3 regions of the Bradyrhizobium sp. KB893862 SZCCT0404 genome follow, and region 3 is predicted to be linked to each of the others. Evidence: predicted binding sites of a transcription regulator. Region 3 holds the regulator's gene; each other region holds the start of a gene.

Evidence for each region. The regulator PhoB, encoded in region 3, activates phosphate uptake and scavenging genes when phosphate is short. The targets are predictions, from matches to a motif close to TGTCATNNANCTGTCAT.
Region 1: the regulator PhoB is predicted to act here: its motif matches at 5,344-5,360, upstream of JQ617_RS20965 (DUF2794 domain-containing protein).
Region 2: the regulator PhoB is predicted to act here: its motif matches at 7,450-7,466, upstream of JQ617_RS18795 (RNA degradosome polyphosphate kinase).

The regions. Positions count from the first base shown of each region.
Region 1 is NZ_JAFCLT010000005.1:78,921-88,752, reverse strand. Features, by position in the region: gene ccmA (heme ABC exporter ATP-binding protein CcmA) at 255-857, opposite strand; gene acnA (aconitate hydratase AcnA) at 1,099-3,819, shown strand; gene JQ617_RS20970 (DUF1223 domain-containing protein) at 4,040-4,819, shown strand; gene JQ617_RS20965 (DUF2794 domain-containing protein) at 5,426-5,797, shown strand; gene JQ617_RS20960 (GNAT family N-acetyltransferase) at 6,126-6,656, opposite strand; gene JQ617_RS20955 (Bax inhibitor-1/YccA family protein) at 6,944-7,735, opposite strand; gene JQ617_RS20950 (ABC transporter permease) at 8,006-9,832, opposite strand, start outside.
Region 2 is NZ_JAFCLT010000004.1:192,978-202,809, forward strand. Features, by position in the region: gene JQ617_RS18750 (hypothetical protein) at 1-155, opposite strand, end outside; gene JQ617_RS18755 (LysR family transcriptional regulator) at 230-1,270, shown strand; gene JQ617_RS18760 (PilZ domain-containing protein) at 1,308-2,147, opposite strand; gene JQ617_RS18765 (autotransporter outer membrane beta-barrel domain-containing protein) at 2,347-3,516, opposite strand; gene JQ617_RS18770 (cold-shock protein) at 3,889-4,095, shown strand; gene purN (phosphoribosylglycinamide formyltransferase) at 4,184-4,837, opposite strand; gene purM (phosphoribosylformylglycinamidine cyclo-ligase) at 4,852-5,925, opposite strand; gene JQ617_RS18785 (CDP-alcohol phosphatidyltransferase family protein) at 6,081-6,623, shown strand; gene JQ617_RS18790 (P-loop NTPase family protein) at 6,715-7,392, shown strand; gene JQ617_RS18795 (RNA degradosome polyphosphate kinase) at 7,540-9,732, shown strand; gene ppx (exopolyphosphatase) at 9,748-9,832, shown strand, end outside.
Region 3 is NZ_JAFCLT010000015.1:49,877-59,708, forward strand. Features, by position in the region: gene JQ617_RS36735 (putative bifunctional lysylphosphatidylglycerol flippase/synthetase) at 176-1,231, shown strand; gene JQ617_RS36740 (ATP-binding protein) at 1,330-2,628, shown strand; gene pstS (phosphate ABC transporter substrate-binding protein PstS) at 2,773-3,786, shown strand; gene pstC (phosphate ABC transporter permease subunit PstC) at 3,920-4,909, shown strand; gene pstA (phosphate ABC transporter permease PstA) at 4,911-5,756, shown strand; gene pstB (phosphate ABC transporter ATP-binding protein PstB) at 5,753-6,571, shown strand; gene phoU (phosphate signaling complex protein PhoU) at 6,583-7,299, shown strand; gene phoB (phosphate regulon transcriptional regulator PhoB) at 7,322-8,029, shown strand; gene JQ617_RS36775 (GcrA family cell cycle regulator) at 8,137-8,649, opposite strand; gene JQ617_RS36780 (aspartate aminotransferase family protein) at 9,105-9,832, shown strand, end outside.

The DNA of each region.
Region 1 (9,832 bases), on a different contig from region 3:
CTTGCGGGGGAGGGCGGGGGAGAGGGGTAGCCCCGGGCGAGATGCGCGTTTGGTGCGAGTCATCAGCAGCAGTGCGCCTGCCTTCCCAACGCTAGAACCGAAACGTCCTGCCGTGTGGCACCCCCCTCCCTGGCCCTCCCCCGCAAGGGGGGAGGGAACGGAGAGAGCGGAGCTCGGTATCACGTGACCCCTATAGAGCTCGGGTTGCGCCGCCGAACGCTGCACGCGCGAGAAAAGCTGAGGGTCGGAATGCCTCACGCCGCCCCCCCGATCCGCAGCTCCCGCGAATCAATCCCCAGCGGGGCATGGGTGGCCGCGATGATCATGCCGCCCCGGGAAAGATGCTCCCGCATCAGGCTGCCGAACATGTCCTGTCCCGCCACATCCAGTGCGTTGGTGGGCTCGTCCAGCAGCCAGACCGGCCGGCGCACGGTCAGCAGCCTGGCCAGCGAGAGGCGGCGGCGCTGGCCGGCCGACAGGAAGCCGGCGGGCAGATGGGTGGCATGGTCGAGGCCGACGGTGGCAAGGCTCTCGGCGGCCTCGAAACGCTCGCCGCCCAGAAAATCGGCCCAGAATGCCAGATTTTCCGCCACGCTCAGCGCCGGCTTCAGGGCGTCGCGATGGCCGAGATAGTGGCACTGCTCGGGCAGCGTCATCTCGGCGTCGCCGCCGTCCAGTACGATCGTGCCGCCGGCCGGAATGAGCAGGCCCGCGATCAGCCGCAGCAGCGAGGTCTTGCCCGCGCCGTTGCGCCCCACGACCGATACGGCCTCGCCGGAGGCCGCCGCGAAATCGAGCCCGGAAAACACTTCGCGCCCGCCGCGCACGCAGGTGACCCCGCGTCCGGACAGCTGCATCTTGGCTCGGTTCAATCCGCTCAAAGCCAGGCCTCAGGAAATCTTGGGGTAGCGCATGGGAATTTTTGGCTCGGCAATTGCTGCGGCACGATTGTGGCTGTGGCGGCGCGGTTAGAAAGCTTCTATAAGCCCGGAACTACTTGATGCAGCAACTCAACCTGCCCCTGCAAGCGACCCAGCCTGCTATGCTGACGGTGTTAAAATACCCTGCCGGGTATAACTAACAATTGGGATTTCCTACATGACCTCGCTCGACAGCTTCAAATGCAAAAAGACCCTCAAGGTCGGCGCCAAGACCTATGTCTATTACAGCCTGCCCACGGCCGAGAAGAATGGTCTGAAGGGAATTTCGAAACTCCCCTATTCGATGAAGGTCCTGCTCGAGAACCTCCTCCGCAACGAGGACGGCCGCTCGGTCAAGAAGGAAGACATCGTCGCGGTGTCGAAGTGGCTGCGCAAGAAGTCGCTGGAGCATGAGATCGCCTTCCGCCCGGCCCGCGTGCTGATGCAGGATTTTACGGGCGTTCCCGCGGTGGTCGATCTGGCCGCCATGCGCAATGCCATGCAGAAGCTCGGCGGCGACGCCGAGAAGATCAACCCGCTGGTCCCCGTCGATCTCGTCATCGACCACTCCGTGATCGTGAACTTCTTCGGCGACAACAAGGCTTTCGCCAAGAACGTCACTGAAGAGTACAAGCAGAACCAGGAGCGCTACGAGTTCCTGAAGTGGGGCCAGAAGGCGTTCTCAAACTTCTCCGTCGTGCCGCCCGGCACCGGCATCTGCCACCAGGTCAATCTCGAATACCTCTCCCAGACGGTCTGGACCAAGAAGGAGAAGATGACGGTCGGCAAGAAGACCGGCACCTTCGAGGTCGCCTATCCCGACTCGCTCGTCGGCACCGACTCCCACACCACCATGGTCAACGGTCTCGCCGTGCTCGGCTGGGGCGTCGGCGGCATCGAGGCGGAAGCCTGCATGCTCGGCCAGCCGCTGTCGATGCTGCTGCCCAATGTCGTCGGCTTCAAGCTGAAGGGCGCGATGAAGGAAGGCGTCACCGCCACCGACCTCGTGCTCACGGTCACGCAGATGCTGCGCAAGCTCGGCGTCGTCGGCAAGTTCGTCGAGTTCTTCGGTCCGGGCCTCGACAATCTCTCCGTCGCCGACAAGGCCACCATCGCCAACATGGCGCCGGAATACGGCGCGACCTGCGGCTTCTTCCCCGTTGACGCGGCCGCGATCGACTACCTCAAGACCTCGGGCCGCGCTCCGGCGCGCGTCGCGCTGGTGCAGGCCTATGCGAAGGCGCAAGGGCTGTTCCGCACCGCCAAGTCGGCCGATCCGGTGTTCACGGAAACGCTGACGCTCGACCTCGCCGACGTCGTGCCGTCGATGGCCGGCCCGAAGCGTCCGGAAGGCCGCATCGCGCTGCCGTCGGTCGCCGAAGGTTTCTCGCTCGCACTCGGCACCGAGTACAAGAAGGCCGAGGAGCCCAACAAGCGCTTCGCCGTCGAAGGCAAGAAGTACGAGATCGGCCATGGCGACGTCGTCATCGCCGCCATCACCTCCTGCACCAACACCTCGAACCCGAGCGTGCTGATCGGCGCCGGCCTGCTCGCGCGCAACGCTGCCGCCAAGGGCCTCAAGGCCAAGCCGTGGGTGAAGACCTCGCTGGCTCCGGGCAGCCAGGTCGTCGCGGGCTATCTCGCGGACTCCGGCCTGCAGGCCGATCTCGACAAGGTCGGCTTCAACCTGGTCGGCTTCGGCTGCACCACCTGCATCGGCAATTCCGGTCCGCTGCCGGAGGAGATCTCGAAGTCGATCAACGACAACGGCATCGTCGCCGCCGCCGTGCTCTCCGGTAACCGCAACTTCGAAGGCCGCGTCTCGCCGGACGTGCAGGCGAACTATCTGGCCTCGCCGCCGCTGGTCGTCGCCCACGCGCTCGCGGGCAGCGTGACCAAGAACCTCGCCGTCGAGCCGCTCGGCGAAGGCAAGGACGGCAAGCCGGTGTACCTCAAGGACATCTGGCCGACGACGAAGGAGATCAACGCCTTCATGAAGAAGTTCGTGACCGCGTCGATCTTCAAGAAGAAGTACGCCGACGTGTTCAAGGGCGACACCAACTGGCGCAAGATCAAGACCGTCGAGAGCGAGACCTATCGCTGGAACATGTCGTCGACCTACGTGCAGAACCCGCCTTACTTCGACGGCATGAAGAAGGAGCCGGAGCCGGTCACCGACATCGTCGAGGCGCGCATCCTCGCCATGTTCGGCGACAAGATCACCACCGACCACATCTCGCCGGCCGGTTCGATCAAGCTCACCTCGCCCGCCGGAAAGTATCTCAGCGAGCACCAGGTGCGCCCCGCCGACTTCAACCAGTACGGCACGCGCCGCGGCAACCACGAAGTCATGATGCGCGGCACCTTCGCCAACATCCGCATCAAGAACTTCATGCTCAAGGGCGCTGACGGCAACATTCCGGAAGGCGGCCTCACCAAGCACTGGCCCGACGGCGAGCAGATGTCGATCTACGACGCCGCGATGAAGTACCAGCAGGAGCAGGTGCCGCTGGTCGTGTTCGCCGGCGCCGAATACGGCAACGGTTCCTCGCGCGACTGGGCTGCGAAGGGCACGCGTCTGCTCGGCGTTCGCGCCGTGATCTGCCAGAGCTTCGAGCGCATCCATCGCTCGAACCTGGTCGGCATGGGCGTGCTGCCGCTGACCTTCGAAGAGGGCACCTCGTGGTCGTCGCTCGGCCTCAAGGGCGACGAGAAGGTCACGCTGCGTGGCCTGGTCGGCGACCTCAAGCCGCGCCAGAAGCTGACCGCGGAAATCGTCTCCGGCGACGGTTCGTTGCAGCGCGTTTCGCTGCTCTGCCGCATCGATACGCTGGACGAGCTCGACTACTACCGGAACGGCGGCATTCTGCACTACGTGCTGCGCAAGCTCGCGGCCTAAGCGCGAATTTGTGAACGGTGGCTCACTGCGACGTGAGTAGAAGGTTAAACGAAGGCGGCCTATCACAAGGCCGCCTTCGCGCGTTTGCGGCATGATTCAGATGGGCCCGTCCGGCGGAAAATCGCATTGGACGGTTGAGCGTGCCGCGCCCCGTAAGACTACGGTGACCATCAGGCGATAAGATTCCCCCTTCCACGGACTTTGGTGTGCGGCGTTCGACATGACGACAATGACGGCTTCTCATCTGATTTCACGTTGGTCCGGCGCTCTCTGGTCGGGAGCACTCGGCATCTGCGCAATCGTCGCCGTCATCCGTCCCGCCCACGCCGATCCCCGCGCCGTTGTCGAATTGTTTACCTCGCAGGGCTGCTCGTCCTGCCCGCCCGCCGACAAGATCATCGGCGATCTCTCCAGCGATCCCTCGATCATCGCGCTGAGCATGCCGATCGATTATTGGGACTATCTCGGCTGGAAGGACACGCTGGCGGATTCGCGTTTCTCCGCACGGCAGCGGGCCTATTCGCGCATGCGCGGTGACCGCGAGGTCTACACGCCGCAGGTCGTGGTGAACGGCTCGACGCATGTCATCGGCAGCGATCGCGCCGGCATCGAAAGCGCGATCGGCAAGACCGACAAGGGCACCGGCGTGATGAGCGTGCCGGTGTCGATGTCGCTCTCGGGCAAGCAGATCAACGTGTCGGTGGCCGCGAGCAAGGAGCCGGTGGGGGTCTCGCATGGCGAGGTCTGGATCTGCTCCATCGCCAAGTCGGTGCCGATCGCGATCAGCCGCGGCGAAAATCGCGGGCAGCAGGTCACCTATCACAACGTGGTGCGCAACCTGCTCAAGGTCGGCGACTGGACCGGGCGTCCCGAAAGCTGGACGGTGCCGCTGGAGAACCTCACGCGCGACGGCGTCGACGGCGCGGTGGTCTACATCCAGGACGGCAGCCGCGACAAGCCGGGCCCGATGTTAGGTGCGGCGTACACCTCGCTGCACTGATTCGATTTCCGTCTCTCTCAAGCGTCGTAGTCACTTTCACTCCTCATGGTGAGGAGGCGCGTCAGCGCCGTCTCGAACCATGCAGGCCGTGTGCGCTGACGCAGCTCGGCCTCGATCCTTCGAGACGCCGCTTCGCGGCTCCTCGGGATGAGGGGTGAGAATCTTCGCGCGGATGTTCGGAGAGAGGGGCGTCGCGCCGGAAACAGTCCGACACAAACAAAAAAGGACCAACTCGCGTTGGCCCTCCTTGTCGCGCGTACAGACCCGATCCTGTTCGACCCCGGGGGGCTGGGGGCTGAGGAATCCGGAACCGAAAGGACCGGGTCAACGCACACACGTCTTTTCGCAATGCAGGGCGGCAGGCGCTTGGCGGAAAAGCGGCGAGACTAAGATTCTTGAGCACGATCCCGTGACGCTTCGTCGCGAGGAAGTTCCACCCCTGCGTGTAGGGTGATTCGCACCCGATTCCATGGGTTGAGCGGGCGAGTTCCATCGAGGGCCTTGCGGCGGGGAACGGTTGGCGCAATCATGCAACTGTCATGATCCGCCGTTCCGGGGACGGTCTTCGCGGACGCGGGTCGTGCTGTGCAATGAGGAGCGCTTCCCATGAGTCTGACGCCGGAGGATGCTGATCCGAGCGGGCAGCGCGCGGCGGCGCATCCCGCCGCTGCGAGCGCGCAGGCGAACCGGGTGACGTTCAACCGGCTCGAGCTGCACCGCATTCTCAATCTCTACGGCCGCATGGTGGCCGACGGCGAGTGGCGCGACTATGCCATCGACTTCCTGAGGGACCGGGCAGTGTTTTCGGTCTATCGCCGCGCCTCGGAAGTTCCGATCTATCGCATCGAGAAGGACCCGCGCCTCGCGCGCAAGCAGGGCATGTACAGCGTGATCTCGGCGACCGGCCTGATCCTGCGCCGCGGCCACGAGCTCGAGCGCGTGCTGCTGGCGATCGACCGCAAGCTGGCGGTGGTGTAGCGGCAGTCCCGTAGCCCGGATGGAGCGCAGCGCAATCCGGGGCCGCTGTATCCACAGAGGAACCTGTCCCGGATTTCGCCGCGCTCCATCCGGGCTACGGGAGCCAGCGGCACGACCGGTGCCGTAGGGTGGGCAAAGGCGCGCAGCGCCGTGCCCACGTTCTTTTTCGATCGCCGGGATTTGGTGGGCACGCTTCCGCTTTGCCCACCCTACGGGACCTGTGATGTGGCGATCTTTGTAGCCCGGCGAAGCGACATCCGGGACTTTGCTTGCCGTGTTCCCGGGTATCGCTGCGCTCTACCCATCCTACAGGATCCCCTCGCGGGCCCTACTTCCCCGGCACCGTCTTCGCGCCCTCGCCGAGGTCGCGCTGCATCATCACCGTGTCCAGCCAGCGGCCGAATTTCAGCCCGACATTGGGATGCGTGCCGATCATCTTGAAGCCGCCCCTGGTGTGGACGCCGATCGAGCCGGCATTGGCGGAATCGCCGATCACGGCGATCATCTGGCGGAAGCCGCGCGCCTCGCATTCGGTGACCAGCCGGTCCAGCAGCAGGGAGCCGATGCCGCGGCGGTGGAAGGACGGATCGAGATAGATCGAGTTCTCGACCGTGAAGCGGTAGGCCGGCCGCGGCCGGTAGGCGCCGGCATAGGCATAGCCGGCCACGCGCCCGTCGAGGATCGCGACGAAATAGGGATAGCCGCCGTCCACCAGCGCGCGGTAGCGGCGCGTCATCTCGGCAAGGTCGGGCGGATCCAGCTCGAACGTCGCGGTGCCCTCGCGGACGGCCTGCTGGTAGATGGCGGTGATGGCGGGAAGGTCGGCCTCGGTCGTGGGCCTGATGTCAGGTGCGGTCATGGGGGAAGATTAGGGCGTTCGCCCGGCCGCTGGAAGGGGCAACGCTGCTTCCCCATCGTCATTGCGAGCGCAGCGAAGCAATCCAGAAATGCGTCCGTGGAGGGACTATTGAATTGCCCGCGTAGCCCGGATGAAGCGCAGCGAAATCCGGGGGCAGGTGCATCCGCGGGCCCGATCGTCCCGGATTGCGCTTCGCTCCATCCGGGCTACGGGAGCACGTCCCCACCGGCCCAAACAAAAACCCCGGCCTCTCGGCCGGGGTTCGTGTCCGTTCTCTCGTCGATCGCTTAATCGCGCTGGCCGAGGAGCTGCAGGAGCAGCGTGAACAGGTTGATGAAGTTCAGGTACAGCGACAGCGCGCCGGTGATGGCCGCACGCTCTGCGATTTCACCGCCGGCCGAAGCGTAGCCGTAGATGTAATCGTTCTTCAGGCGCTGCGTATCCCAGGCGGTGAGGCCCGCGAACACCAGCACGCCGACCACCGACACGATGAACTGCAGCATCGAGCTCGCCAGGAACAGGTTGACCAGGCTCGCGATGATGATGCCGATCAGGCCCATGAACAGGAACGAGCCCATGCCGGTCAGGTCACGTTTGGTGGTGTAGCCGTAGAGGCTCAGCGCACCGAACGTCGCCGCGGTGATGAAGAACACCCGCACGATCGAGGTGTGGGTGAACACCAGGAAGATCGACGACAGCGAGATACCCATCAGCGCCGCGAACACCCAGAACAGGATCTGGGCGGTCGAGGGGGCGAGACGGTTGATACCCGCCGAGATCACGAACACCATCGCGAGCGGCGCGAGCATGAACAGCCACTTCAGGGGGCTGACGAACATCGCGTAGCCGAACGGCGTCAGGAAGATCTTGCCGACGCGAACGGCGTCCGCGGTCGGGACGTCAGTCACGGCAGCCATGTAGACACCGAGCGCGGCAAGGCCGGTGATGGCCAGGCCGATGCTCATGTAATTGTAGATGCGCAGCATATAGGCGCGCAGGCCGGCATCGACCGTCGCGGCGTCGACACGCCCGGCGGCCCTGCCGAAAGGAGAAGCGTAGTTACGGTCTAGGTCCGACATGGTCGAAATCCCGTTGGTTGGTCCGGTCCGGCATGAGGGTCGCCATGCCGCCGGTACGTCAAATTCTATCTCGGATACCGATGCCTGCCGACTAAATTTTGGCTAACAATCGGGGCTCCGAACCCATTCGATATGTGGGAAACTAACACATTCGCTGCAACCGTCCACGCGCGGCTGAATGTCGCCCTCGCCCACAATCCAGACGAGCGGTCGTGGTTAATCGCAGGAATCGTGCGATTTCGCTCCTGCGCCGCCCGCCGCTACCTTTTGTCACAAATTGCGCAACACGGTAGCGGGCTTTTTGTTCAATGCGAGCAGCGTTCCCGCGAGCCCGAGGCCGACGGTGACGACCAGGGCGGCCGCCACCACGCCCGCCGCGCTGCCCGCCTGCCAGACGAAGCTGAGCGTCATCAGCCGCGTCACGATCATCCAGGCGGCGACGCTGCCGGCGATCACGCCGAACACCGCGGTGGCAAGCCCGATCAGGAGGTATTCGAGCGCATAGGCGCCGAGCAGCCGCAGCCGCGTCGCGCCCAGGGTCTTGAGGATTACCGCATCGTAGACCCGGTGACGGTGGCCGGCGGCCAGCGCCCCGCCCAGCACCAGGATGGCCGAGATCAGGGTCACCGCGCTGGCGCCGCGGATCGCCAGCGCCAGGTTTGTCACGACAGAGCCGACGGTCTCCATCACCTCGCGCACCCGCACGCTGGTCACCATGGGGTAGGCGTCGGCCACCTGCTTGATGATCTTGCCGTCGCCGGCGGCATCGCCGCCGGCCTCGGTCAGCGTCGCGATGTGGGTGTGCGGGGCGCCCTTGAAGGCATTGGGCGAGAACACCAGGACGAAATTGATGCCCATCCCCTGCCAGTCGATGTTGCGCAGATTGCTGATCTTCGCCGGGATGTCGCGGCCGAGCACGTTGACCACGACCTCGTCGCCGAGCTTGAGGCCGAGCCCGTCGGCGATCTTCTTCTCCATCGAGACCAGCGGCGGGCCGGAATAGTCCGCGCTCCACCACTCGCCCTCGACCACCTTGGACCCCTTCGGCATCTCGGCCGTGTAGGTCAGGCCGCGGTCGCTCTGCAGCACCCATTCGGAATCCGTGGTGGGCCTGAGCTCCTCGGCGCGCACCCCGCGCGCGGCGACGATGCGGCCGCGCAGCATCGGCACGTCCTCGACCTTGGCGCCGGGCGCGATCTTTTGCAGATAGCCGTCGAACTGCTCGGCCTGGGTGCTCGGGATGTCGATGAAGAAGAACGAGGGGGCGCGGTCGGGCAGGGCGGCGAGGAACTGCCGCCGCAGATTGCCGTCGATCTGGGTGATGGTGACCAGCACGGCGAGCCCGAGGCCCAGCGACAGCACCACCGACGGCGTCAGCGCGCCCGGCCGGTGGATGTTGGCGATCGCCAGCCGCAGCATCGGCAGCCGGGTCCGCGGCAGCCGGCGCGCGATCGTCATCAGCAGGGCGGCGATGCCGCGAAGCAGGGCGAACACGACGACGGAGGAGGCCACGAACACCGCGGCGATGCGCTTGTCGAAGGAGAGCCCGATCACGACCGCGATGAGCAGCGCGATCACGACCGCCATGAACACGAGGTAGCTCGCGCGCGGCCGGTGCCATTCGGAGCTGATGGTGTCGCGGAACAGCGCGGCCACCGGCACGTCGTGCACGCGGGCGAGCGGCCACAGGCCGAAGGCGAGCGCGGTGAGCAGGCCGTAGACGAAGGACAGCGCGAGCTCGTCGGCATGCACGGCCGGCACCACCGGCAGCGGCAGCAGCTTGCCGAACAGCCCGACGATGGCGAACGGCATGGCGGCGCCGAGCGCAAGGCCGATCACCGAGCCGATCGCGGCGAGCAGGACCACCTGCGCCAGATAGATCCCGAACACGTCGCGCCCCGTCGCACCGACGGCCTTGAACGCCGCGATCACCTCGAGCTTGCGGTCGATGTGGCTCTTGACGGCATTGGCGACGCCGACGCCGCCGACCAGCAGCGCGGCGAGGCCGACCAGCGTCAGGAACTGCGTGAAGCGGTTGATGTTGCGCTCGAGCTGCGGCGAGGCATTGGAGCGGCTGCGGATCTCCCAGCCGGCCTG
Region 2 (9,832 bases), on a different contig from region 3:
AGGTCCGCCGTCCCGATCCGCACACCCGGCACCAGCCGGCGCGCCATGTCGGAAAGCGTCGCAATTTCGGAAAATTGCGCACAGCGGACATCGACCTCCGGACTGAGCGGCAACGCGTCGAAATCATGCCTTGCGGCAAACGAGCCCCTTTCCATACCCGGATCGCCCCTCTATCGTTCGCGGCTTTCATGCCCCGCTATATCGAGCTTAGCGGCTGGGGATCAGGAGTATGCAGCAGTTATTGCACCGGGGTGCTGCGATGATGCAGCACCGTGAAGAAGCCCTGGGCGCGTCCTGGGATGATTTGAAGCTGTTTTTAGCGTGCGCAAAATATAAAAGTTTCCGCAACGCCGCTGAAGAGCTCGGCCTCACCTCGACGACGCTGATGCGCCGGATCGATCGGCTCGAGGAGAGCATCGGCTGCAAGTTGTTCCTGCGCGACCAGAGCGGGCTGACGCTCAGCGACGAAGGCACCGCGATGATTGCCGACGTCGCGCACATGGAGCGTCACGCCTTCAACGTCTTCCGCCGCGCCTCGCGCTCGTCGAACGATACGTCGGGCACCGTACGCGTCGCGGTGACGGAAGGTCCCGGCAATTTCTGGATCCTGCCGCGGCTGATCGATTTCCAGAAGACCTATCGCAAGATCACCGTCGACCTGCGCTGCGCGATGGAGCAGGCCGACGTCGCGCGCCTGGAGTCGGACATTGCGATCCAGCTCGAGCCGCCGACCAATCCCGACCTGATCGTGGCCAAGCTCGGCCGCCTGCACATCTATCCGTTCGTCTCCAAGGAGTACGAGAACCTTTACGGCCTGCCCGCAAACCTCGCCGACTTGAAGAACCATCGCATCATCAAGCAAAGCGCACCGCAGGTCGACGACAGCGCCTATGCCCGCGTGCTCGGGCTGAAATCGCTCGAGGGCATCGTCGGCATCAAGACCAACTCATCGGTCGGCGTCCTCTATGCGGTGGAGCGCGGCGCCGGCATCGGATTCCTGCCGACCGTGTCGATCGCGCTCGGCGCGCCGCTCGTCGCCGTCGATCTCGGCGTGAGCCATCACGCCGATCTCTGGCTCACCTATCACAAGGAGTTTCGCGGCTCGGAGCGCCACAAGATCGTGGTCGACTGGCTGAAGAAGATCTTCGATCCCAGGGTCCACCCCTGCTTCCGCGACGAATTCATTCATCCGAACGCGCTGGTGTCGATGATGACGGCTGCGCGCGAGGGTTTTGGATTGACCGGCTACGTCGCGGCAACGCCGGTTTAACCTGGTTCGCCGGACGGGTCCGACTGCAAGCAATGCATCAGCCGAAGCGCACGCCGATGCGCTTCGGCTTGCGCCAGACCACGGTGCAGCGCCGCTCCGCCGATTCCATTTCGATCACCAGACGGAAATTGTCGGGAACCAGCGCAAGATTTGCATCCTCGATGGAAGCGCCGCCGGCGGAAATATCGCGGACCATGCAGGTCAGCCTCTTCCCGGGAAAACTGATCTTGGCAGCACGTCTCACGGCGCGCCGCGGTAACCCGCGATTGTCGCGCCCGCTGGTCGCCTCCTTGTTGCCTCGCGCGCGGTTCGATGCGGCGATGTCCAGCTGCTTCGCGGCCACGCTCGGCCTGATCAGGCCCGAGAAGACAGTCGTGGCCTGCATCTTGAAATCGCCGACGACCTGGCGACGCGTGTTGACGTTGGTCAGCTGCAGCGACGCCAGGATTTGTTCGACGACGCCATCACGACCAAACGGCAGCAGCAGCCGGTGACAATCCACGCGTTGACCGTTGGGGCCAATGGTCGAGATGATCGCGTAAACGGCGCCCCCCTTGCTCGTGCAATGCTTCGCGGCATCCAGCGTCACGCGCCGCAGCGACATCGGCACGACCTCTTCCATCGTCTTGCCGGCCCAATCCGAGTTGAAAGCCTGCGATACGTTCTCGCCCTGATACAACGCGCGGAATTTCTGGCGAGGCCGCTGGCCCTCGACATTCCAGACGACGAGTTGCTTTGGATCGTGCGGCAACGCCATTGCATCGAGCTCAGTGAAAGCCGGAAAACGCCGGCCGTCCGCCAGCCGATCCCAATAATCGGTGAGCGCGCGCTGGGAGGGCGATTTGATCGCCCCAGGCGAAATGAGCTTGAGCGTCATCCGGTTCATCCGACCTGCGTGAGGCGCAAACACTGCAGGAAGTGACTTAAGGATGGCTGAAAACGGCCCTCGAACCGCTCGTCATGCCGATCCGTTTCCCGATCCTGGGGAGCCAGCCGACCTACCAAGATACCGCGACTCAGCCGCTATGCTCTTGCCGTCTTCTTCGCGAGCGACAGCGTCCGGATGATGCCTCGCCTCACCACCGATATTCGAAGCCGACCGTTCCCTGGTGCGACGTCAGCTCGTTGCGGAACTTGCCGTCGTAGTTGACGTAGAGCCGTGCGGTGTTGGTCAGGCTGAGCGAAGCCGAGGCGCCGGCATCCATGCCGTAACGGCTCTCGCCGATGCCGGGGACGATGATGCTCTGGGTCCCGAGACTCACCTGCACCGATCCAAGGTCCTGATAGAAATTGTCGACGAACTTGCCGTAGGCCGACAGGTCCAGGATCTTCTGGTCGAAGATGAAATAGCGCCCGATCTCGGCACCGACCATGACGCGTGCGCGCGCGAGCGCCGTCGAGCCCACGTTGAGCGGATCGAGCCCGCCGGCCTCCTGGAACGCGGCGCTGGTGGCGCGCACATATTCGAGCGCGCCCTTGGGCACGACGCGCATCTGGTCCTTGGTCCAGTAATAGCTGATCTCGGTCAGAGCGCCGTCGACTGCGGCGCGATAGCCGGCGGTCGCGAGGCCAAAGCCGGTATCGCGGCTGGAGTGGACCTTGCCGAAGCCGTGGACCACCGCGAAGGCCCATGTCCACGGCCCCTTGTCGATCGAGCCGTTGAAGCCGAGCTGGGTCAGATCGAGCGTTGCCGACTGCAGCGCCAGCGGAACGTCGATGTCGGTGTGGCTCTGATCGATGGAGAAGCCGAGATTGACGCCGGGTGCAACGCGCGCGCCGAAACCGGCGACACCGCCGAACGTCCTGCGCTTGTCGCCGACGAAGTCGCCCTGGGCGTCGGTGCGGACCGAGATGCCATAGCCCTCGAACCAGGTCCGGTAGCGGGGATCTTCCGTGGTCGCGGACGCACCGCCGCCGCCGGGATTGGTCCGGAACGTCCGGTCGAAACCATTGGAGGCCTGGTTGCCCAGCCGCTCCAGAAATCCCGACCCGAAATTGAGCATGCTGTTGCCGGCCGACTGATTGAAGTTGGTCGAGGTGGGCATCGGGATGGGGGTCGGCGACGGCGTGGGCGTCGGGGTCGGAGTGGGCGTCGGGCTTTGTGCAAGGACGGGCGCCGCCGCAGCCATCGTCACGACCAGCGCAAGCGCGATGACTGCAAAAGTCCTGGCGACCGCAGCCCTCACCCGGACGCGGCCCAGCCCAATCATCTGCCGTGTCCCGAAGGGCTGCAAGGCGCAGCGCATGACGACCAATCCCGAAGCAAATCGCGGCCCGCAAAAATGCAACATGGGCGGCTCGCGCATGCGGCGATTTGTGCCGAACTGCCACGGAGGGTCAACCGGTTGGCACGCTGTTGCCGAGGCTATTGCCTCGATTGTGGTTCCGCGGCCACAGGTCGCAAATAGCCGACGACGGCGCCCGCCCCGGTCTTGAAATTCGCGCGCTGCTTGCTAACGCGCGATTTTCGTGTTGCAATATCCGACACAATCGGAATTGGCCGCTCGACTGTGCGTTTCGCGACGATGAGACTCGAACAGACTTCCGGAAGCCCGTTTGTGGCGTGGCACGCGAAAAAGCGGCCGCGTCTTTTTTCTGTCTAGTGGAGGAGACTGAGGATGCCACAAAAGGGCACCGTCAAATGGTTCAACCCGACCAAGGGCTATGGGTTCATCAAGCCGAACGGCGGCGACAAGGACGTGTTCGTCCATATCTCGGCCGTCGAGCGCGCCGGACTCTCGACCCTCAACGAAAATCAGGTGGTTGAATACGACCTCGTGGAGAACCGCGGCAAGTCGTCCGCGGAGAACCTCAAGGTCTCCTGATTTTCTCTCAACGACACGCGAGAGATCATGACGTTGCCCCCGGCTCTGCCGGGGGATTTTGTTTGGGGAGACGAAACGTTTCGGCGCTTCAGCTCACCACCGGCGCAACCAGAAAATTCTCCGACGCTGCGCTCCCCGCCGTCCTGCACACATCGCCCTCGATGCGGACCTTGCCGGTGGCCAGCAGCCGCAGCGCTTCGGGATAGATGCGATGCTCGACTTCGAGGATGCGCTCCGACAGCGTGTCCGCGGTGTCGTGGTCGCCGACGGGAACCGCGCCCTGCATCACGATCGGGCCGGCATCGGTTTCGGGGATCACGAAGTGCACCGTCGCACCGGACAGCTTTACGCCGGCGCGCAGGGCCTGGCCGTGCGGGTCGAGGCCGGGGAACGAAGGCAGCAGCGAAGGATGGATGTTGAGCATCCGCCCGTACCAGGCCATCGTGAACTCGGCCGTGAACAGGCGCATGAAGCCGCCGAGACAAATCAGCTCGATGCCGTGCTGGTCGAGGGCTGCCTGCAGCACCTTCTCGAAGCCGGCGCGGTCCTTGCCGAACGGCTTGCTCTCGATCACCAGCGTGTTGACGCCGCCCGCCCTGGCCCGTTCGAGCCCGAGCGCATCGGCCTTGTTCGAGATGACGAGCGAGATCTCCGCCGGGAAATCCGCGGCAGCGGCGGCCTTGATCAGCGCGGCCATGTTGGAGCCGCGGCCGGAGATCAGGATGGCGACACGGCGCTTCATCACAGCGCCAGTCATCACAGCGCCATATCGAGATGGCCGTTGTAGACGACGCGATGCTCGCCCTCGGCCGGGATCACGGTACCGAGCTGCGCCACGGTCTCGCCGGCATCGGTGAAGACCCGGACGACCTCGTCGACCTTGTCAGGCTCGACGATCGCGATCATGCCGATGCCGCAGTTGAAGGTCCTGAGCATTTCGAGCTCGGCAATGCCGGCCTGCGCCGCCAGCCATTTGAACACCGGCAGCACCGGCAGGCGTGCCAGATCGATGCCGACGCCGAGATCTTTCGGCAGCACGCGCGGGATATTGTCGGTGAAGCCGCCGCCGGTGATGTGGGCGAGCCCCTTTACCGCCCCGGTCTCGCGGATCGCGCGCAGGCAGGATTTGACATAGAGCTTGGTCGGCGTCAGCAGCGCGCCGCCGAGCGTCATGACCGGCGCGAACGGCGCAGGTGCCTCGAAGCCGAGGCCGGACTGTTCCACGATCTTGCGCACCAGCGAGAAGCCGTTGGAGTGCACGCCCGACGAGGCCAGGCCAATCACCGCATCGCCCGCGGCGATGTCCTTGCGCGGCAACAGCGTGCCGCGCTCGGCGGCGCCGACGGCAAAGCCGCCGAGATCGTAATCGCCATCCTTGTAGAGGCCGGGCATCTCGGCGGTCTCGCCGCCGATCAGCGCGCAGCCGGACTCGCGGCAGCCCTCGGCAACACCGGCGACGATCGAGGCCGTGGCCTCCGGATCGAGCTTGCCGCAAGCGAAATAGTCCAGGAAGAACAGCGGCTCGGCGCCCTGCACCACGAGGTCGTTGACGCTCATGGCGACGAGGTCGATGCCGATCCCGCCATGCAGGCCGGTCTCGATCGCGATCTTGACCTTGGTTCCGACGCCGTCGGTGGCGGCGACCAGGACAGGGTCCTTGAATCCGGCCGCCTTGAGGTCGAACAGGCCGCCGAAACCGCCGATTTCGGCATCGGCGCCCGGCCGTGCGGTGGCGCGCACCATCGGCTTGATCAGGTCGACCAGGCGGTTGCCCGCGTCGATATCGACGCCTGAATCGGCGTAGGTAAGGCCGTTTTTGCGGTCGGTCATGCCGGATTTCCAGTGGGTTTGCGGCTGGTTACGTCGAATTCCGGGGATGCGCAATGGCTCGCATGGCGCTCCCGGCCGTACTATGTAGATATCAACCGGTTCAGCCTCCCAGGGGGCCGGATTCGAGGTCAGACCGGGTGCCGGGAAGCGCTTTCGTGAGTATTCCGAACATCATCACGCTGGGCCGCATCATGCTGGTCCCGATCATCGTCTGGGCCATCGTGTCGAGCCAAATGGAGGTGGCATTTGCCGTCTTCCTGATCGCGGGCATCAGCGACGCCGTCGACGGCTTCCTGGCCAAGCGCTTCAACATGCGCAGCGAGCTCGGTGCCCTCCTGGATCCGCTCGCCGACAAGGCGCTTCTGGTCTCGATCTACCTGGCGCTCGGCATCTGGGGCGACATCCCGCGCTGGGTCGTGATCCTGGTGGTGTCGCGGGACATCATGATCGTCACGGCCGTGATCGTGTCCTGGCTGTTCGACAAGCCGGTCGAGATGAAGCCGTCGAAAGTATCCAAGCTAAACACAGCCGCCCAGGTCGCCTACGCCGCCCTGGTGCTGGCGTCTCTTGCCTTCGGCTTCAAGCCCGCGCCCTATGATATTATCCTGATGGGCTTCGTGACGGTCTTCACGCTCTCCTCCGTGTCGCTCTACCTCGTCGAGTGGCTGCGGCACATGAGCACCATCGAGGCCAAATGAGAGGCGACGCGGCCCCGCAAAAGGCCAACTCCCGCTCGATACGTCCGATCTCTTCAAACGAGCCGGCCCGCCGGCATGGAGCACAGCAAGCGTGGCAGGCCGCGTTCATCCCCGACAATTGGCGTTCGCGCTTCCGCATGCGGAGAGCCTCAGCCGGGACAATTTCCTCGAAGGTCCCGCCAACGCGGCCGGTCTCGGCCTGATCGAAGGCTGGCCGGAATGGCCGAACCGGATCATGTGGCTGGCCGGCCCCGAAGGCAGCGGCAAGAGCCATCTCGCCGCGATCTGGGCCGAGATATCGGGCGCCCGCTCGACCACGGCCAATGCGCTGACCGCGGCCGGCGTGCCCGGCGCGCTCGCAACCGGCGCCCTGGTGGTCGAGGACCTCAAGGCCGGGGATTTCGACGAGCGCGCCGTCTTCCACCTGATGAACCTCGCCCGCGAGGACGGCGCCTTCGTCCTGTTCACCGGGCGCGAGGTACCGGCCTCGCTCGAGATCGAGCTCCGTGACCTGCGCTCGCGCCTGCGCGCCGTACCCGTCGTCACGCTGCTGCCGCCCGACGACCAGCTGTTCCGCGGCCTGATCGTCAAATTCTGCGCCGACCGCCAGCTCGCCGTGGACGAGAGCGTGGTCGGCTACCTCGCCACCCGCCTCGAACGGTCCTCGGCCGCCGCCCGGCAAGCCGTGGAGCGGCTCGACAGCGAAGCCCTGCGGCTCGGCCGCCCCGTCACGAGGGCGCTGGCCGCCGAGTTGCTGCGGGACGCCTGACGCCGTCCGCACCGGTCCAGCAACGCCGCTTGACGCCGCACGGCGGCGGAACATCAATGTCATCGAAACGTCATCGCTCTAACACATGCTCCCGCCGATTTTGCGCGTAAGCCGCAAAAGGGGGTGAACTGGATGGATCGACTTCTCATGGACTCCGCGCAAGCTGTTGAAATCAAAGACAAAGCCCCGGAGACCGAGGCGCTGCCGGCGATCGCGTCGAGCCCGGAGCGATTCATCAACCGCGAGCTCTCCTGGCTGCATTTCAACCGCCGTGTCCTGGAGGAATCGGTCAATCCCAGCCATCCCGTGCTGGAGCGGGTCCGATTCCTGTCGATTTCGGCAAACAACCTCGACGAATTCTTCATGGTCCGCGTCGCAGGCATCAAGGCCCAGGTGCGTGAGGGCATTGCCGAGCGCGCCCCCGATGGCCTGACGCCGTCCGAGCAGCTGGCGCTGATCAACCGCACCGTCTCCCAGCTCGCCTCCGACCAGCAGGCGATCTGGCGCGACCTGCGCGGCACGCTGGCCGACGTCGGCATCGTCCTGGTGGACGGCAAGGACGTCACCAAGGCGGAACGGACCTGGATCGAGGAATACTTCCTCAACAACGTGTTCCCGCTGCTGACGCCGCTCGCGATCGACCCGGCCCACCCCTTCCCGTTCATCCCGAGCCTCGGCTTCACCATCGCGCTCCAGCTCACGCGCGCCGCCGACGGCAAGCAGATGAACGCGCTGATCCGCATGCCCGGCAAGATCGACCGCTTCATCCGGTTGCCGTCCGAGGGCAAGGCCGTCCGGCTCATCTCGCTGGAGCAGGCGACCGGCCTGTTCATCAACCGCCTGTTCCCCGGCTACAATCTCCACGGCCAGGGCGCCTTCCGCATCATCCGCGACTCCGAGCTCGAAATCGAGGAAGAGGCCGAAGACCTCGTCCGTCTGTTCGAGACCGCGCTGAAGCGCCGCCGCCGCGGGTCGGTGATCCGGCTCGAGATCGACGCCAAGATGCCGGAGGAGCTGCGCAACTTCGTGCAGCACGCGCTGTCGGCCGCCGACGACGAAGTGTTCCTCGTCGACGGCGTGCTCGCCATGAACGAGCTCTCGCAGCTCACGCGGCTGGATCGCCCCGATCTCGAATTCACCCCTTACGTGCCGCGCCATCCCGAACGCGTGCGCGAGCATGGCGGCGATATCTTCGCCGCGATCCGGCAGAAGGACCTCGTCGTCCACCACCCCTACGAATCCTTCGACGTCGTCGTGCAGTTCCTGCAGCAGGCCGCGCGCGACCCTGATGTCGTCGCGATCAAGCAGACGCTGTACCGCACCTCCAACAACTCGCCGATCGTGCGCGCGCTGGCGGAAGCCGCCGAAGCCGGCAAGTCCGTCACCGCGCTGATCGAGCTCAAGGCGCGCTTCGACGAGGAAGCCAACATCCGCTGGGCGCGCGATCTCGAGCGCGCCGGCGTGCAGGTCGTGTACGGCTTCCTCGAATTGAAGACGCACGCCAAGCTTTCGATGGTGGTGCGCCGCGAGGGCGGCAGCCTGACCACCTACGTCCACACCGGCACCGGCAACTACCATCCGGTGACGGCACGCATCTATACCGACCTCTCCTACTTCACCTCGGACCCGACCATCGGCCGCGACGCGGCGCGCGTGTTCAACTTCATCACCGGCTACGCGGCGCCGAGCGATCTGGAGAAGATGGCGGTGTCGCCGCTGACGCTGCGCAAGCGCATCATCGAGCACATCCAGGGCGAGACCGCGCATGCGCGGCACGGCCGTCCCGGCGCGGTCTGGATGAAGATGAACGCGCTGGTCGACCCCGACATCATCGACGCGCTGTACGAGGCCTCGCAGGCCGGCGTGCAGGTCGAGCTCGTGGTGCGCGGTATCTGCTGCCTCCGTCCCGGCATCCCCGGCCTCTCCGAGAACATCCGCGTCAAGTCGATCATCGGCCGCTTCCTGGAACACGGCCGAATCTACTGCTTCGGCATGGGCCAGGGCCTGCCGAGCGCGAAAGCGGCTGTGTATATCTCCTCGGCCGACATGATGCCGCGCAACCTCGACCGCCGCGTCGAGGTGCTCTGCCCGCTGCAAAATCCCACGGTGCATCAGCAGGTTCTCGAACAGATCATGGTCGCGAACCTCAAGGACAATGAGCAGAGCTGGCAATTGTTGCCGGACGGGTCCTCAACGCGTATGAAGACCGCGAAGGGCGAGGAGCCTTTCAATGTCCACAACTACTTCATGACAAATCCGAGTCTGTCTGGCCGTGGAAAGTCGCTCAAGGAATCCTCGCCGCGTCGTCTCACGCGCCGGAATGAACGTCACCAGTCCTGATCCGGGATCGGCGACGTGACGCGGCCGCGCAAGCGCGGCGCCAGCGTCGCGGTCATCGACATCGGTTCCAACTCGGTTCGTCTCGTCGTTTACGAAGGGC
Region 3 (9,832 bases):
ATTGAAGGCACGTGTTTTTGTTCGAATTGGCGAATTCCACTCCGCGTCGAAACGCGCTAGAGGAGCGTGGGGCGTGCGCGATACCGGAGCCGGCGGCGAGGGTTCGTCAAGTGCCTGTGCGTCGTCCGCCTGTTCGCTGGCCGTCCTGGCCGCTGAAGCGTTGTTCGAGGTCTAGATGCTGGAAGCCATACGCAGGGCGATGACGTTTCTGCGCCAGAAGCAAATCCTGCATAAGCTTGGAGTTGTGATCAGCGTCGCGGTCATCGGCATCGCTTGCTATGTGCTCTACCACATGCTGCGCGGCATCGATTTCAACGAAGTCCTCGAAGCGATCAAGAGCACCGAGCCGAGCCAGATCGCGATGGCCGGGCTGTTCGTCGCCGCAGGCTATTTCACCCTCACGTTCTACGATCTGTTCGCCGTGCGCGCGATCGGCCACGCCCATGTGCCCTACCGCATCAACGCGCTCGCCGCCTTCACCAGCTATTCGATCGGCCACAATGTCGGCGCATCCGTCTTCACCGGCGGCGCGGTGCGCTACCGCATCTATTCGGCCTATGGGCTGAACGCGATCGACGTCGCCAAGATCTGCTTCCTTGCCGGCCTAACCTTCTGGCTCGGCAACGCCGCCGTGCTCGGCCTCGGCATCTCCTACCATCCGGAGGCGGCGGCCTCGATCGACCAGCTTCCGGCCTGGCTGAACCGGACGCTGGCGCTGATGATCATCGTGGCGCTGATCGGCTATGTGGTCTGGGTCTGGACCCAGCCGCGTGTGGTCGGCCGCGGGCCCTGGACCGTGGTGCTGCCGGGCGGCCCGCTGACGCTGCTCCAGATCGCCATCGGCATCATCGACCTCGGCTTCTGCGCGCTGGCGATGTATGTGCTGGTCCCGGACGAGCCCAATCTCGGCTTCGTCGTGGTCGCGGTGATCTTCGTCTCGGCCACTCTGCTCGGCTTCGCCAGCCATTCGCCCGGAGGCCTCGGCGTGTTCGACGCGGCCATGCTGGTCGGCCTCTGGCAGATGGACCGCGAGGAGCTGCTCGGCGGCATGCTCTTGTTCCGCGTGCTCTATTATCTGTCCCCGTTCGTCATATCTGTAATCTTGCTGACGTTTCGCGAAGTTATAATCGGGGCCCGATCGAAGCGTTTGCAGCAGGCGGCGCTCAAGCTCGACCCCGGTCCGGCCCGTGAAGCCGCCTATGTGAGAGAGCGCAGCGATAGCGGCGCCTGACCGGCGCCAAGGTCCAAAGACAAGTTCCGAAGACAAGTCCCAGGACACGACCCCAGACACAGCCCACGGGGCAAGTCCTCCAGGAGAAGCCCGCCCAGATGGCGATCGACGCCCCTTCTTCTCCCGCCGCCCAGCCCTGGTCCGACCGGCTGCGGCACTCGACCGTCATCCTGATCGCCGCGGCGCTGGCGCTGTCGGTGGTGGTTTCGCTCGGCGAATTGTCGGCCCTGCATGCCGTTGCCGTGTTCCTCTGCATCGCCGCCGCGGCGCTGATCCCGTGGCGCCTGCACGACACCGCCGCCTCGCGCGATGATGTCCGCCGCATCAATCCGGTCGAGAGCGCTGCGGTCGCCGCGGTCGTCGCCGGCATGCCCGATCCTGCGGTGCTGCTCGACCGCGCCGGGCGCGTCATCCACCTCAACGCTGCCGCGGCCCAGCTCGCGCCGGCGCTCCGCCGCAACGAGCTCGCCCAGTTCGCGCTGCGCTCGCCGGAGATCATCACCGCGCTGCGCGAGTCGATCGCGACCACCGAGCCACGCCGCGCGACCTATCTCGATCATGTTCCGGTCGATCGCTGGATGGAGCTGATCATCACGCCGGTGCCGGTGCCGACCAGCTTCGGCGGCGCCGACAAATGCATGCTGATGACCTTCCACGACCAGACGCCGCTGCGCCGGGTAGAGGAGATGCGGGCCGACTTCGTCGCCAATGCCAGCCACGAGCTGCGCACCCCGCTGGCCGCCCTGTCGGGCTTCATCGACACGCTGCAGGGCCAGGCCAAGGACGATCCCAAGGCGCGGGAGCGCTTCCTGGGCATCATGCACAACCAGGCCACCCGCATGGCGCGCCTGATCGACGATCTGCTGTCGCTGTCGCGGGTCGAACTGTCGGCCCATGTGCGGCCCGACACCCTGGTCGACCTGCTACCGATCATCCGCCAGGTCGCCGACGGGCTGGAGCCGCTGGCGCGCGAGCGCCAGGTCGAGGTCGAGATTCATCTGCCGGACCCGCCGGTGATGATCGCGGGCGACCGTGAGGAGCTGCTCCGCCTGTTCGAGAACCTGATCGAGAATGCGCTCAAATACGGCGCCTCGGGCGGACGTGTCATCGTGTCGCTGACTTCGGGCGGCGCCACCGAGGGAACCCAGGAAATCCGCGTCATGGTCCGGGATTTCGGCCCCGGCATCGCCCCCGAGCACCTGCCGCGGCTGACCGAGCGGTTCTACCGGGTCGATGTCGGCGACAGCCGCTCGCAGGGTGGAACCGGACTCGGATTATCGCTGGTGAAACATATTCTTAACCGGCATCGCGGCCGGCTTTTGATCGAAAGTGTGCCGCGCCAGGGTGCCACCTTCACCGCCTGTTTTCCCCAGGTCAAGGCTCCTGCCGCAGCTTGAAAATCAAGCGATTTCAATCGCTTGTTGCTGTCATCCGACTGTCACGAAACCTTCGTAAAAGCACAGCCGTCCGCTCCTAAAGGGGCGGCGCGGGGAGCGCGATCGGGCGCGGATGGCGCTTCGCTCCCCTGTATGGAGACCAGCATGAATTTCATCAAAACGATCGTCGCTGCCGGCTTGGTCGCCGCAACGACGACGGCGGCCTTTGCCGCCGATATCACGGGTGCCGGTGCGACATTCCCGTTCCCGATCTATTCCAAGTGGGCTGACGCCTACAAGAAGGAGACCGGCAACGGTCTGAACTACCAGTCGATCGGCTCGGGCGGCGGCATCAAGCAGATCCAGGCCAAGACCGTGACCTTCGGCGCCAGCGACGCGCCGCTCAAGGCCGAGCAGCTCGAGAAGGACGGCCTCGTCCAGTGGCCGATGGTGATGGGCGCCATCGTTCCCGTCGTCAACATCGAGGGCGTGAAGCCCGGTGAGATGGTGTTCGACGGCGAGACCCTCGCCTCCATCTATCTCGGCAAGATCACCAAGTGGGACGACGCCGCGATCAAGAAGCTCAATCCGAACGTGAAGCTGCCGTCGGACGCGATCACCGTGGTCCGCCGCTCGGACGGTTCGGGTACCACCTTCAACTTCACCAACTACCTCTCCAAGGCCTCGGCCGACTGGAAGAGCAAGGTCGGTGAGGGCACCGCGGTCGAGTGGCCGGTCGGCGTCGGCGCCAAGGGCAACGAAGGCGTGTCGGGCAACATCAGCCAGACCAAGAACTCGATCGGTTACGTCGAGTACGCCTATGCCAAGCAGAACAAGCTGACCTACACCGGTCTCGTCAACAAGGCCGGCAAGCCGGTGCAGCCGACCGTCGAGGCCTTCCAGGCGGCCGCTTCCAACGCCGACTGGGCCAAGGCTCCCGGCTACTACGTCATCCTGACCGACCAGCCCGGCGAGAAGTCCTGGCCGATCACGGCTGCGACCTTCATCCTTATGCACAAGGACGCCACCGACAAGGCGGCCTCGCAGGAAGCCATCAAGTTCTTCCGCTGGGCCTTCAAGAACGGCGGCAAGGCGGCTGAGGAACTCGACTACATCCCGATGCCCGAGGGCGTCGTGACCCTGATCGAGAAGACCTGGGCTGCCGAGATCAAGAGCTAAGGCGCTCCTCCTCCCGGACAGGGTGCCGGGATGATCCAAGACCTCCGCTCCGGATCGGCATCGCGCCAGATCCGGAGCGCGCCACCAACAACAAGCATGTATAAAACGGCTACAGGGGATCGGCGTGGCTGAGATGGCTGTCGAGAGCAACGTAATTGATGCTGCCGGACCGTATGACCGCGCCAAGGCATTAAGCGCGTTCAAGCTCGGGGACCTCACCTTTTACTGGATCACGCGCCTGAGCGCGATTTCCGTGCTGCTGATTCTCGGCGGCATCATCATTTCGCTGATCGTCGGCGCCTTCCCGGCGATGAAGGAATACGGCCTCTCCTTCCTGTGGACGCAGCGCTGGGCGCCGTCCGCCGATCCGCCGGTGCTCGGCGCGCTCGGGCCGATCTACGGCACGCTCGTCACCTCCTTCATTGCGATGGCGATCGCCATTCCGGTCGGTCTCGGCATCGCGATCTTCCTCACCGAGCTCTGTCCGCAATGGGCACGCCGTCCGATCGGCATGGCGATCGAGCTGCTCGCCGGCATTCCCTCGATCATCTACGGCATGTGGGGCTTCTTCGTGCTGGGTCCGTTCCTGGCCAACACCTTCCAGCCCTTCATGATCAAGATCTTCGACGGCGTCCCCGTGCTGGGCGCGATCTTCGCAGGTCCCCCGTCCTATCTCAGCCTGTTCAACGCCGCGCTGATCCTCGCCATCATGGTGCTGCCTTTCATCACCTCGATCTCGGTCGACGTGTTCAAGACCGTGCCGCCGGTGCTGAAGGAGGCCGCTTACGGCGTCGGCTGCACCACCTGGGAAGTCGTCCGCAGCGTGGTGATCCCCTACACCCGCGTCGGCGTCATCGGCGGAGTCATGCTGGCGCTGGGCCGCGCGCTCGGCGAGACCATGGCGGTGACCTTCATCATCGGCAACTCGTTCCGCATCTCCTCGTCGATCTTCGCGCCCGGCACCACGATCTCGGCGGCGATCGCATCGGAGTTCGCCGAGAGCGACGGCCTGCACCAGTCCGGCCTGATCCTGCTCGGCCTGCTGCTGTTCGTGCTGACGTTCTTCGTGCTCGCGGCTGCACGGTTGATGCTGATGCGTCTCGAAAAGAAGGCGGGCAAGTAACATGAACCCGATTTACGCACGCCGTCGCCGCATGGACATCGTCATCCGTGTGCTCTGCCTCGGTGCCGCCGCCTTCGGCGTCACGTGGCTCGCATTGATCCTGATGACGCTGCTCTACAACGGCATTGCCGGTCTGAACCTGCAGATCTTCGTCGCCGACACGCCGCCTCCGGGCTCGACCGAAGGCGGCCTGCGCAACGCCATCGTCGGTTCGATCATCATGACCGTGCTCGGCGTCGGCATCGGCGCGCCGCTCGGCCTGTTCGCCGGCACCTATCTCGCCGAGTACGGCCGCAACGACAAGCTGACCTCGGTGATCCGCTTCATCAACGACATCCTGCTCTCGGCGCCCTCGATCATCATCGGCCTGTTCATCTACGGTGCGGTGGTGGTGCCGATGCGCGGCTTCTCGGCGATCGCCGGCAGCCTCGCGCTTGCCGTCATCGTCATCCCGGTGGTGCTGCGCACGACTGAGGACATGCTGCTGCTGGTGCCGAACGCGCTGCGCGAGGCGGCTTCCGCACTCGGCCTGCCGCGCTCGCTGGTGATCAAGCGCATCGCCTATCGTGCGGCGCGCTCCGGCCTCATCACCGGCGTGATGCTGGCCACCGCCCGCGTCGCCGGCGAGACCGCGCCGCTGCTGTTCACTGCGCTGTCGAACCAGTTCTTCAGCCTGGGCCTGAACAAGACGATGGCCAACCTGCCGGTCACCATCAACAATTTCGTCCAGAGTCCCTACGCCTATTGGAAGCAGCTGGCCTGGAGCGGCGCGCTGCTGATCACGTTGACCGTGCTTGCCCTGAACATTGGCGCGCGCCTCCTGAGCGCCGAGAGGACTGCAAAATGAGTGAAATGTCTGTTTCCGTCAGTACGCCCGTTCATCCCGGCTCGCAGCCGCTGCCGGAAGCGCCCGCCAAGGTGACGGTGCGCAACCTCAACTTCTATTACGGCGAGCACCACGCGCTGAAGAACATCAACCTGACGCTCGGCACCAACCGCGTCACGGCGTTCATCGGCCCGTCGGGCTGCGGCAAGTCCACCCTGCTGCGCATCTTCAACCGGATGTACGACCTCTATCCGGGCCAGCGCGTCACCGGTCAGCTGATGCTCGACCAGACCAACATCCTCGACCCCAAGCTTGATCTGAACCTGCTGCGCGCCCGCGTCGGCATGGTGTTCCAGAAGCCGACGCCGTTCCCGATGACGATCTACGAGAACATCGCCTTCGGCATCCGCCTCTATGAGAAGATCTCGAAGTCGGAGATGGACGACCGCGTCGAGAAGGCGCTGCGCGGCGGCGCGCTGTGGAACGAGGTCAAGGACAAGCTCAACGCCTCCGGCCTGTCGCTGTCCGGCGGCCAGCAGCAGCGCCTCTGCATCGCCCGCACCGTCGCGGTGCGGCCCGAGGTGATCCTGTTCGACGAGCCCTGCTCGGCGCTCGACCCGATCTCGACCGCCAAGGTCGAGGAGCTGATCCAGGAACTGTCCGAGAATTACACGATCGCGATCGTCACCCACAACATGCAGCAGGCGGCGCGCGTCTCCGACAAGACCGCCTTCATGTATCTCGGCGAGCTGATCGAGTTCGACGACACCAGCAAGATCTTCACGTCGCCGACCGATCGGCGCACGCAGGATTACATCACCGGCCGGTTCGGCTGAGGAGACGGGACATGGGTTCTGAACATACCGCAAAAGCCTTCGACACCGACCTCCAGGAGCTCACCCGCCTGGTCGCCGAGATGGGCGGCATCGCCGAGCGCATGATCGTCGATTCCGTCGACGCGCTGATCCGCCGCGACGTCGCGCTCGGCCAGCGCGTCGTCACCATCGACGCCGAGCTCGACGCGCTCCAGAAGAAGATCGAGGAGCGTGCCGTTCTCACCATCGCGCGCCGCCAGCCGATGGCGGTGGACCTGCGCGAGATCGTCGGCGCGATGCGCGTCGCGACCGATCTCGAGCGCATCGGCGACCTCGCCAAGAACATGGGCAAGCGCGTCGCGGCGCTGGAGACGGACTTCCATCCGCTCAAGCTGTTCCGCGGCCTGGAACACATGACCGACCTCGTGCAGCAGCAGGTCAAGTCGGTGCTGGACGCCTATGCCGCGCACGACCTGCCGGCAGCGATGGCGGTGTGGAAGGGCGACGAGGAAGTCGACGCCATCTGTACCTCGCTGTTCCGCGAGCTCCTCACCTACATGATGGAGGATCCGCGCAACATCTCGTTCTGCATCCACCTGATGTTCTGCGCCAAGAACATCGAGCGGATCGGCGACCACGCCACCAACATCGCCGAGACCGTGTTCTACATGATCGAGGGCCAGGCGATCACCGACAAGCGGCCGAAGGGCGACATGACGACCTTCGCCACGACGGTTCCGAATACCTGAAGACTTAAGGAGCGACGACACCATGGGCGCACGCATTATGGTGGTTGAAGACGAGGAAGCTCTCACCGAGCTTCTGCGCTACAACCTCGAAGGCGACGGCTATGACGTCGAGACGGTGATGCGCGGCGACGACGCCGACACCCGTCTCAAGGAACATATTCCCGATCTGATCGTGCTCGACTGGATGCTGCCGGGCCTGTCAGGCATCGAGCTGTGCCGGCGGCTGCGGACCCGCCCCGAGACCAAGCAGCTCCCGATCATCATGCTCACCGCGCGCGGCGAGGAGAGCGAGCGGGTGCGCGGGCTGGCCACCGGCGCCGACGACTACATCGTCAAGCCGTTCTCGGTGCCGGAGCTGCTGGCGCGCGTGAAGGGCCTCTTGCGGCGCGCCAGCCCCGAGCGGCTCGCCACCGTGCTCGCCTATGGCGACATCGAGCTCGATCGCGACAAGCGCCGCGTCGCGCGCTCGGGCCGGCCGATCGATCTCGGCCCGACCGAATATCGCCTGCTGGAGTTCTTCCTGGAGCATCCCGGCCGCGTGTTCTCGCGCGAGCAGCTGCTCGACAGCGTCTGGGGCCGCGACATCTACATCGACGAGCGCACCGTCGACGTCCATATCGGGCGCCTGCGCAAGCTGCTCAATCTCGGCCGCGAGCAGGACCCGATCCGCACGGTCCGCGGTGCGGGCTACGCGCTCGACGACCGCTTTGCGAAAGCCGAGCAGACCTGAGAGCGGCTTCAGGCAGGCCAAATAAAAAGCGCGCCACATGGCGCGCTTTTTTATGCCTCGATCATCGTCCCGGCCTCACGTCGGGACGGTGTCGCTTAAAACCGTGCTCAGCGCGTGCCGGGCTTGGCCGGCGCGCGCCGGCGATCCGCGGCGGGCTGATAGGCCACGCGCGAGTGCTGGGCGCAGTAGGGCAGGCCCGAGAGCGCCTTGCCGCCGCAGAAGAAGAAATCCGGGCTCGAGGGATCGCCGACCGGCCAGTGGCAGGTCGCCTCGTTCAGCTCCAGCAGCGACAGCCGCTGGCTCATCGGCACCACGTTGTCGTAGGTCACGGGCTCCGCCTCGACCTCGACCTCGAAGGCCTGCGCCAGCGCGGTGTTGCCGCGGGCGATGGGGCGGCTGACCCGCATCATATGCTGCGCGGGACGCGCCTTGCGCGGCCGCGGAGCTGCCGAGGAGGGGCTCTTGGCGCGGCCGGACAGGCCGAGCCTGTGCACTTTGCCGATCACGGCATTACGGGTCACGTTGCCGAGCTCGGCTGCGATCTGGCTGGCCGACAAACCGGCCTCCCAGAGCTTTTTCAACTGCTCGACGCGATCGTCGGACCAGGTCAAAACCGTCATTGCACCCTTTCCCTCGCCGCGCGGCTGCCGTCCTGGCGCCCTGCGGCGAATGCCTAAGCCTCGAAAAACCCGTGCCGCCAGAATCCCTTAAGGCTCGCCGGGCGTAACCAGAACGCCCGAACGTTTACGCCGGTACATGAGGACTTAGAGGATCAGAACTGCTGCACGAGATGTCGTATCTGACAAGCCAAACGCTACAATATGGCGTGACTCACGCGCAAGAGTCCGCCGACTCGCTTCCACATGTTCCGTGGCTAAAACCGCGCTAATTAGGCACCGCAAGACTACGGATTCTGCGTTTCGCGAGGCTTTCGGGCGGCATTGACACCCGTTCTACCCGGCATAAGATAGTGTCACGTGCCGCCCTTAAAAGGCGGCACGTTTCGTTTTCCGGGCCGGTCAATGGTGCGCTGCGTGAGCGCGCCCGGGCCGTCCTCAACAATCAAGTGATCGTCATGACTAACAGCGCAGCGCCGCATTTGCTCCCCGTTTTCGCCAGAGCCGACCTCGGTTTCGAGCGTGGTGAAGGCTGCTGGCTGATCGCGACCAATGGCGATCGCTATCTCGATTTCACCTCCGGCGTCGCGGTGAACGCGCTCGGTCACGCCCATCCCGCGCTGGTCAAGGCGCTGCAGGAGCAGGCGACCAAGCTCTGGCACATGTCGAACCTGTTCCAGAGCCCGGACGGCGAGAAGCTTGCCGCGCGCCTGTGCAGCGAGAGCTTCGCGGACTTCGTGTTCTTCTGCAATTCCGGCGCCGAGGCGCTGGAGGGCGTGATCAAGCTGGTCCGCCATCATCACTTCTCCAAGGGCCATCCGGAGCGCTACCGCATCATCACCTTCGAAGGCGCCTTCCACGGCCGCACGCTGGCAACGCTCGCCGCGACGGGATCGCCAAAATATCTCGAAGGTTTCGGTCCGCCGATGGACGGTTTCGACCAGCTCCCGCACGGCGACATCGAGGCCGTGAAGAAGGCGATCGGCCCGCAGACCGCCGGCATCCTGATCGAGCCGATCCAGGGCGAGGGCGGCGTGCGCTCGGCGACGCCGGCGTTCCTCAAGGCGCTGCGTCAGCTCTGCGACGAGAAGGGCCTGCTGCTCGCCTTCGACGAGGTGCAGACCGGCATGGGGCGCACCGGCGATCTGTTCGCGCATCGCCGCTACGGCGTCACGCCTGACGTGAT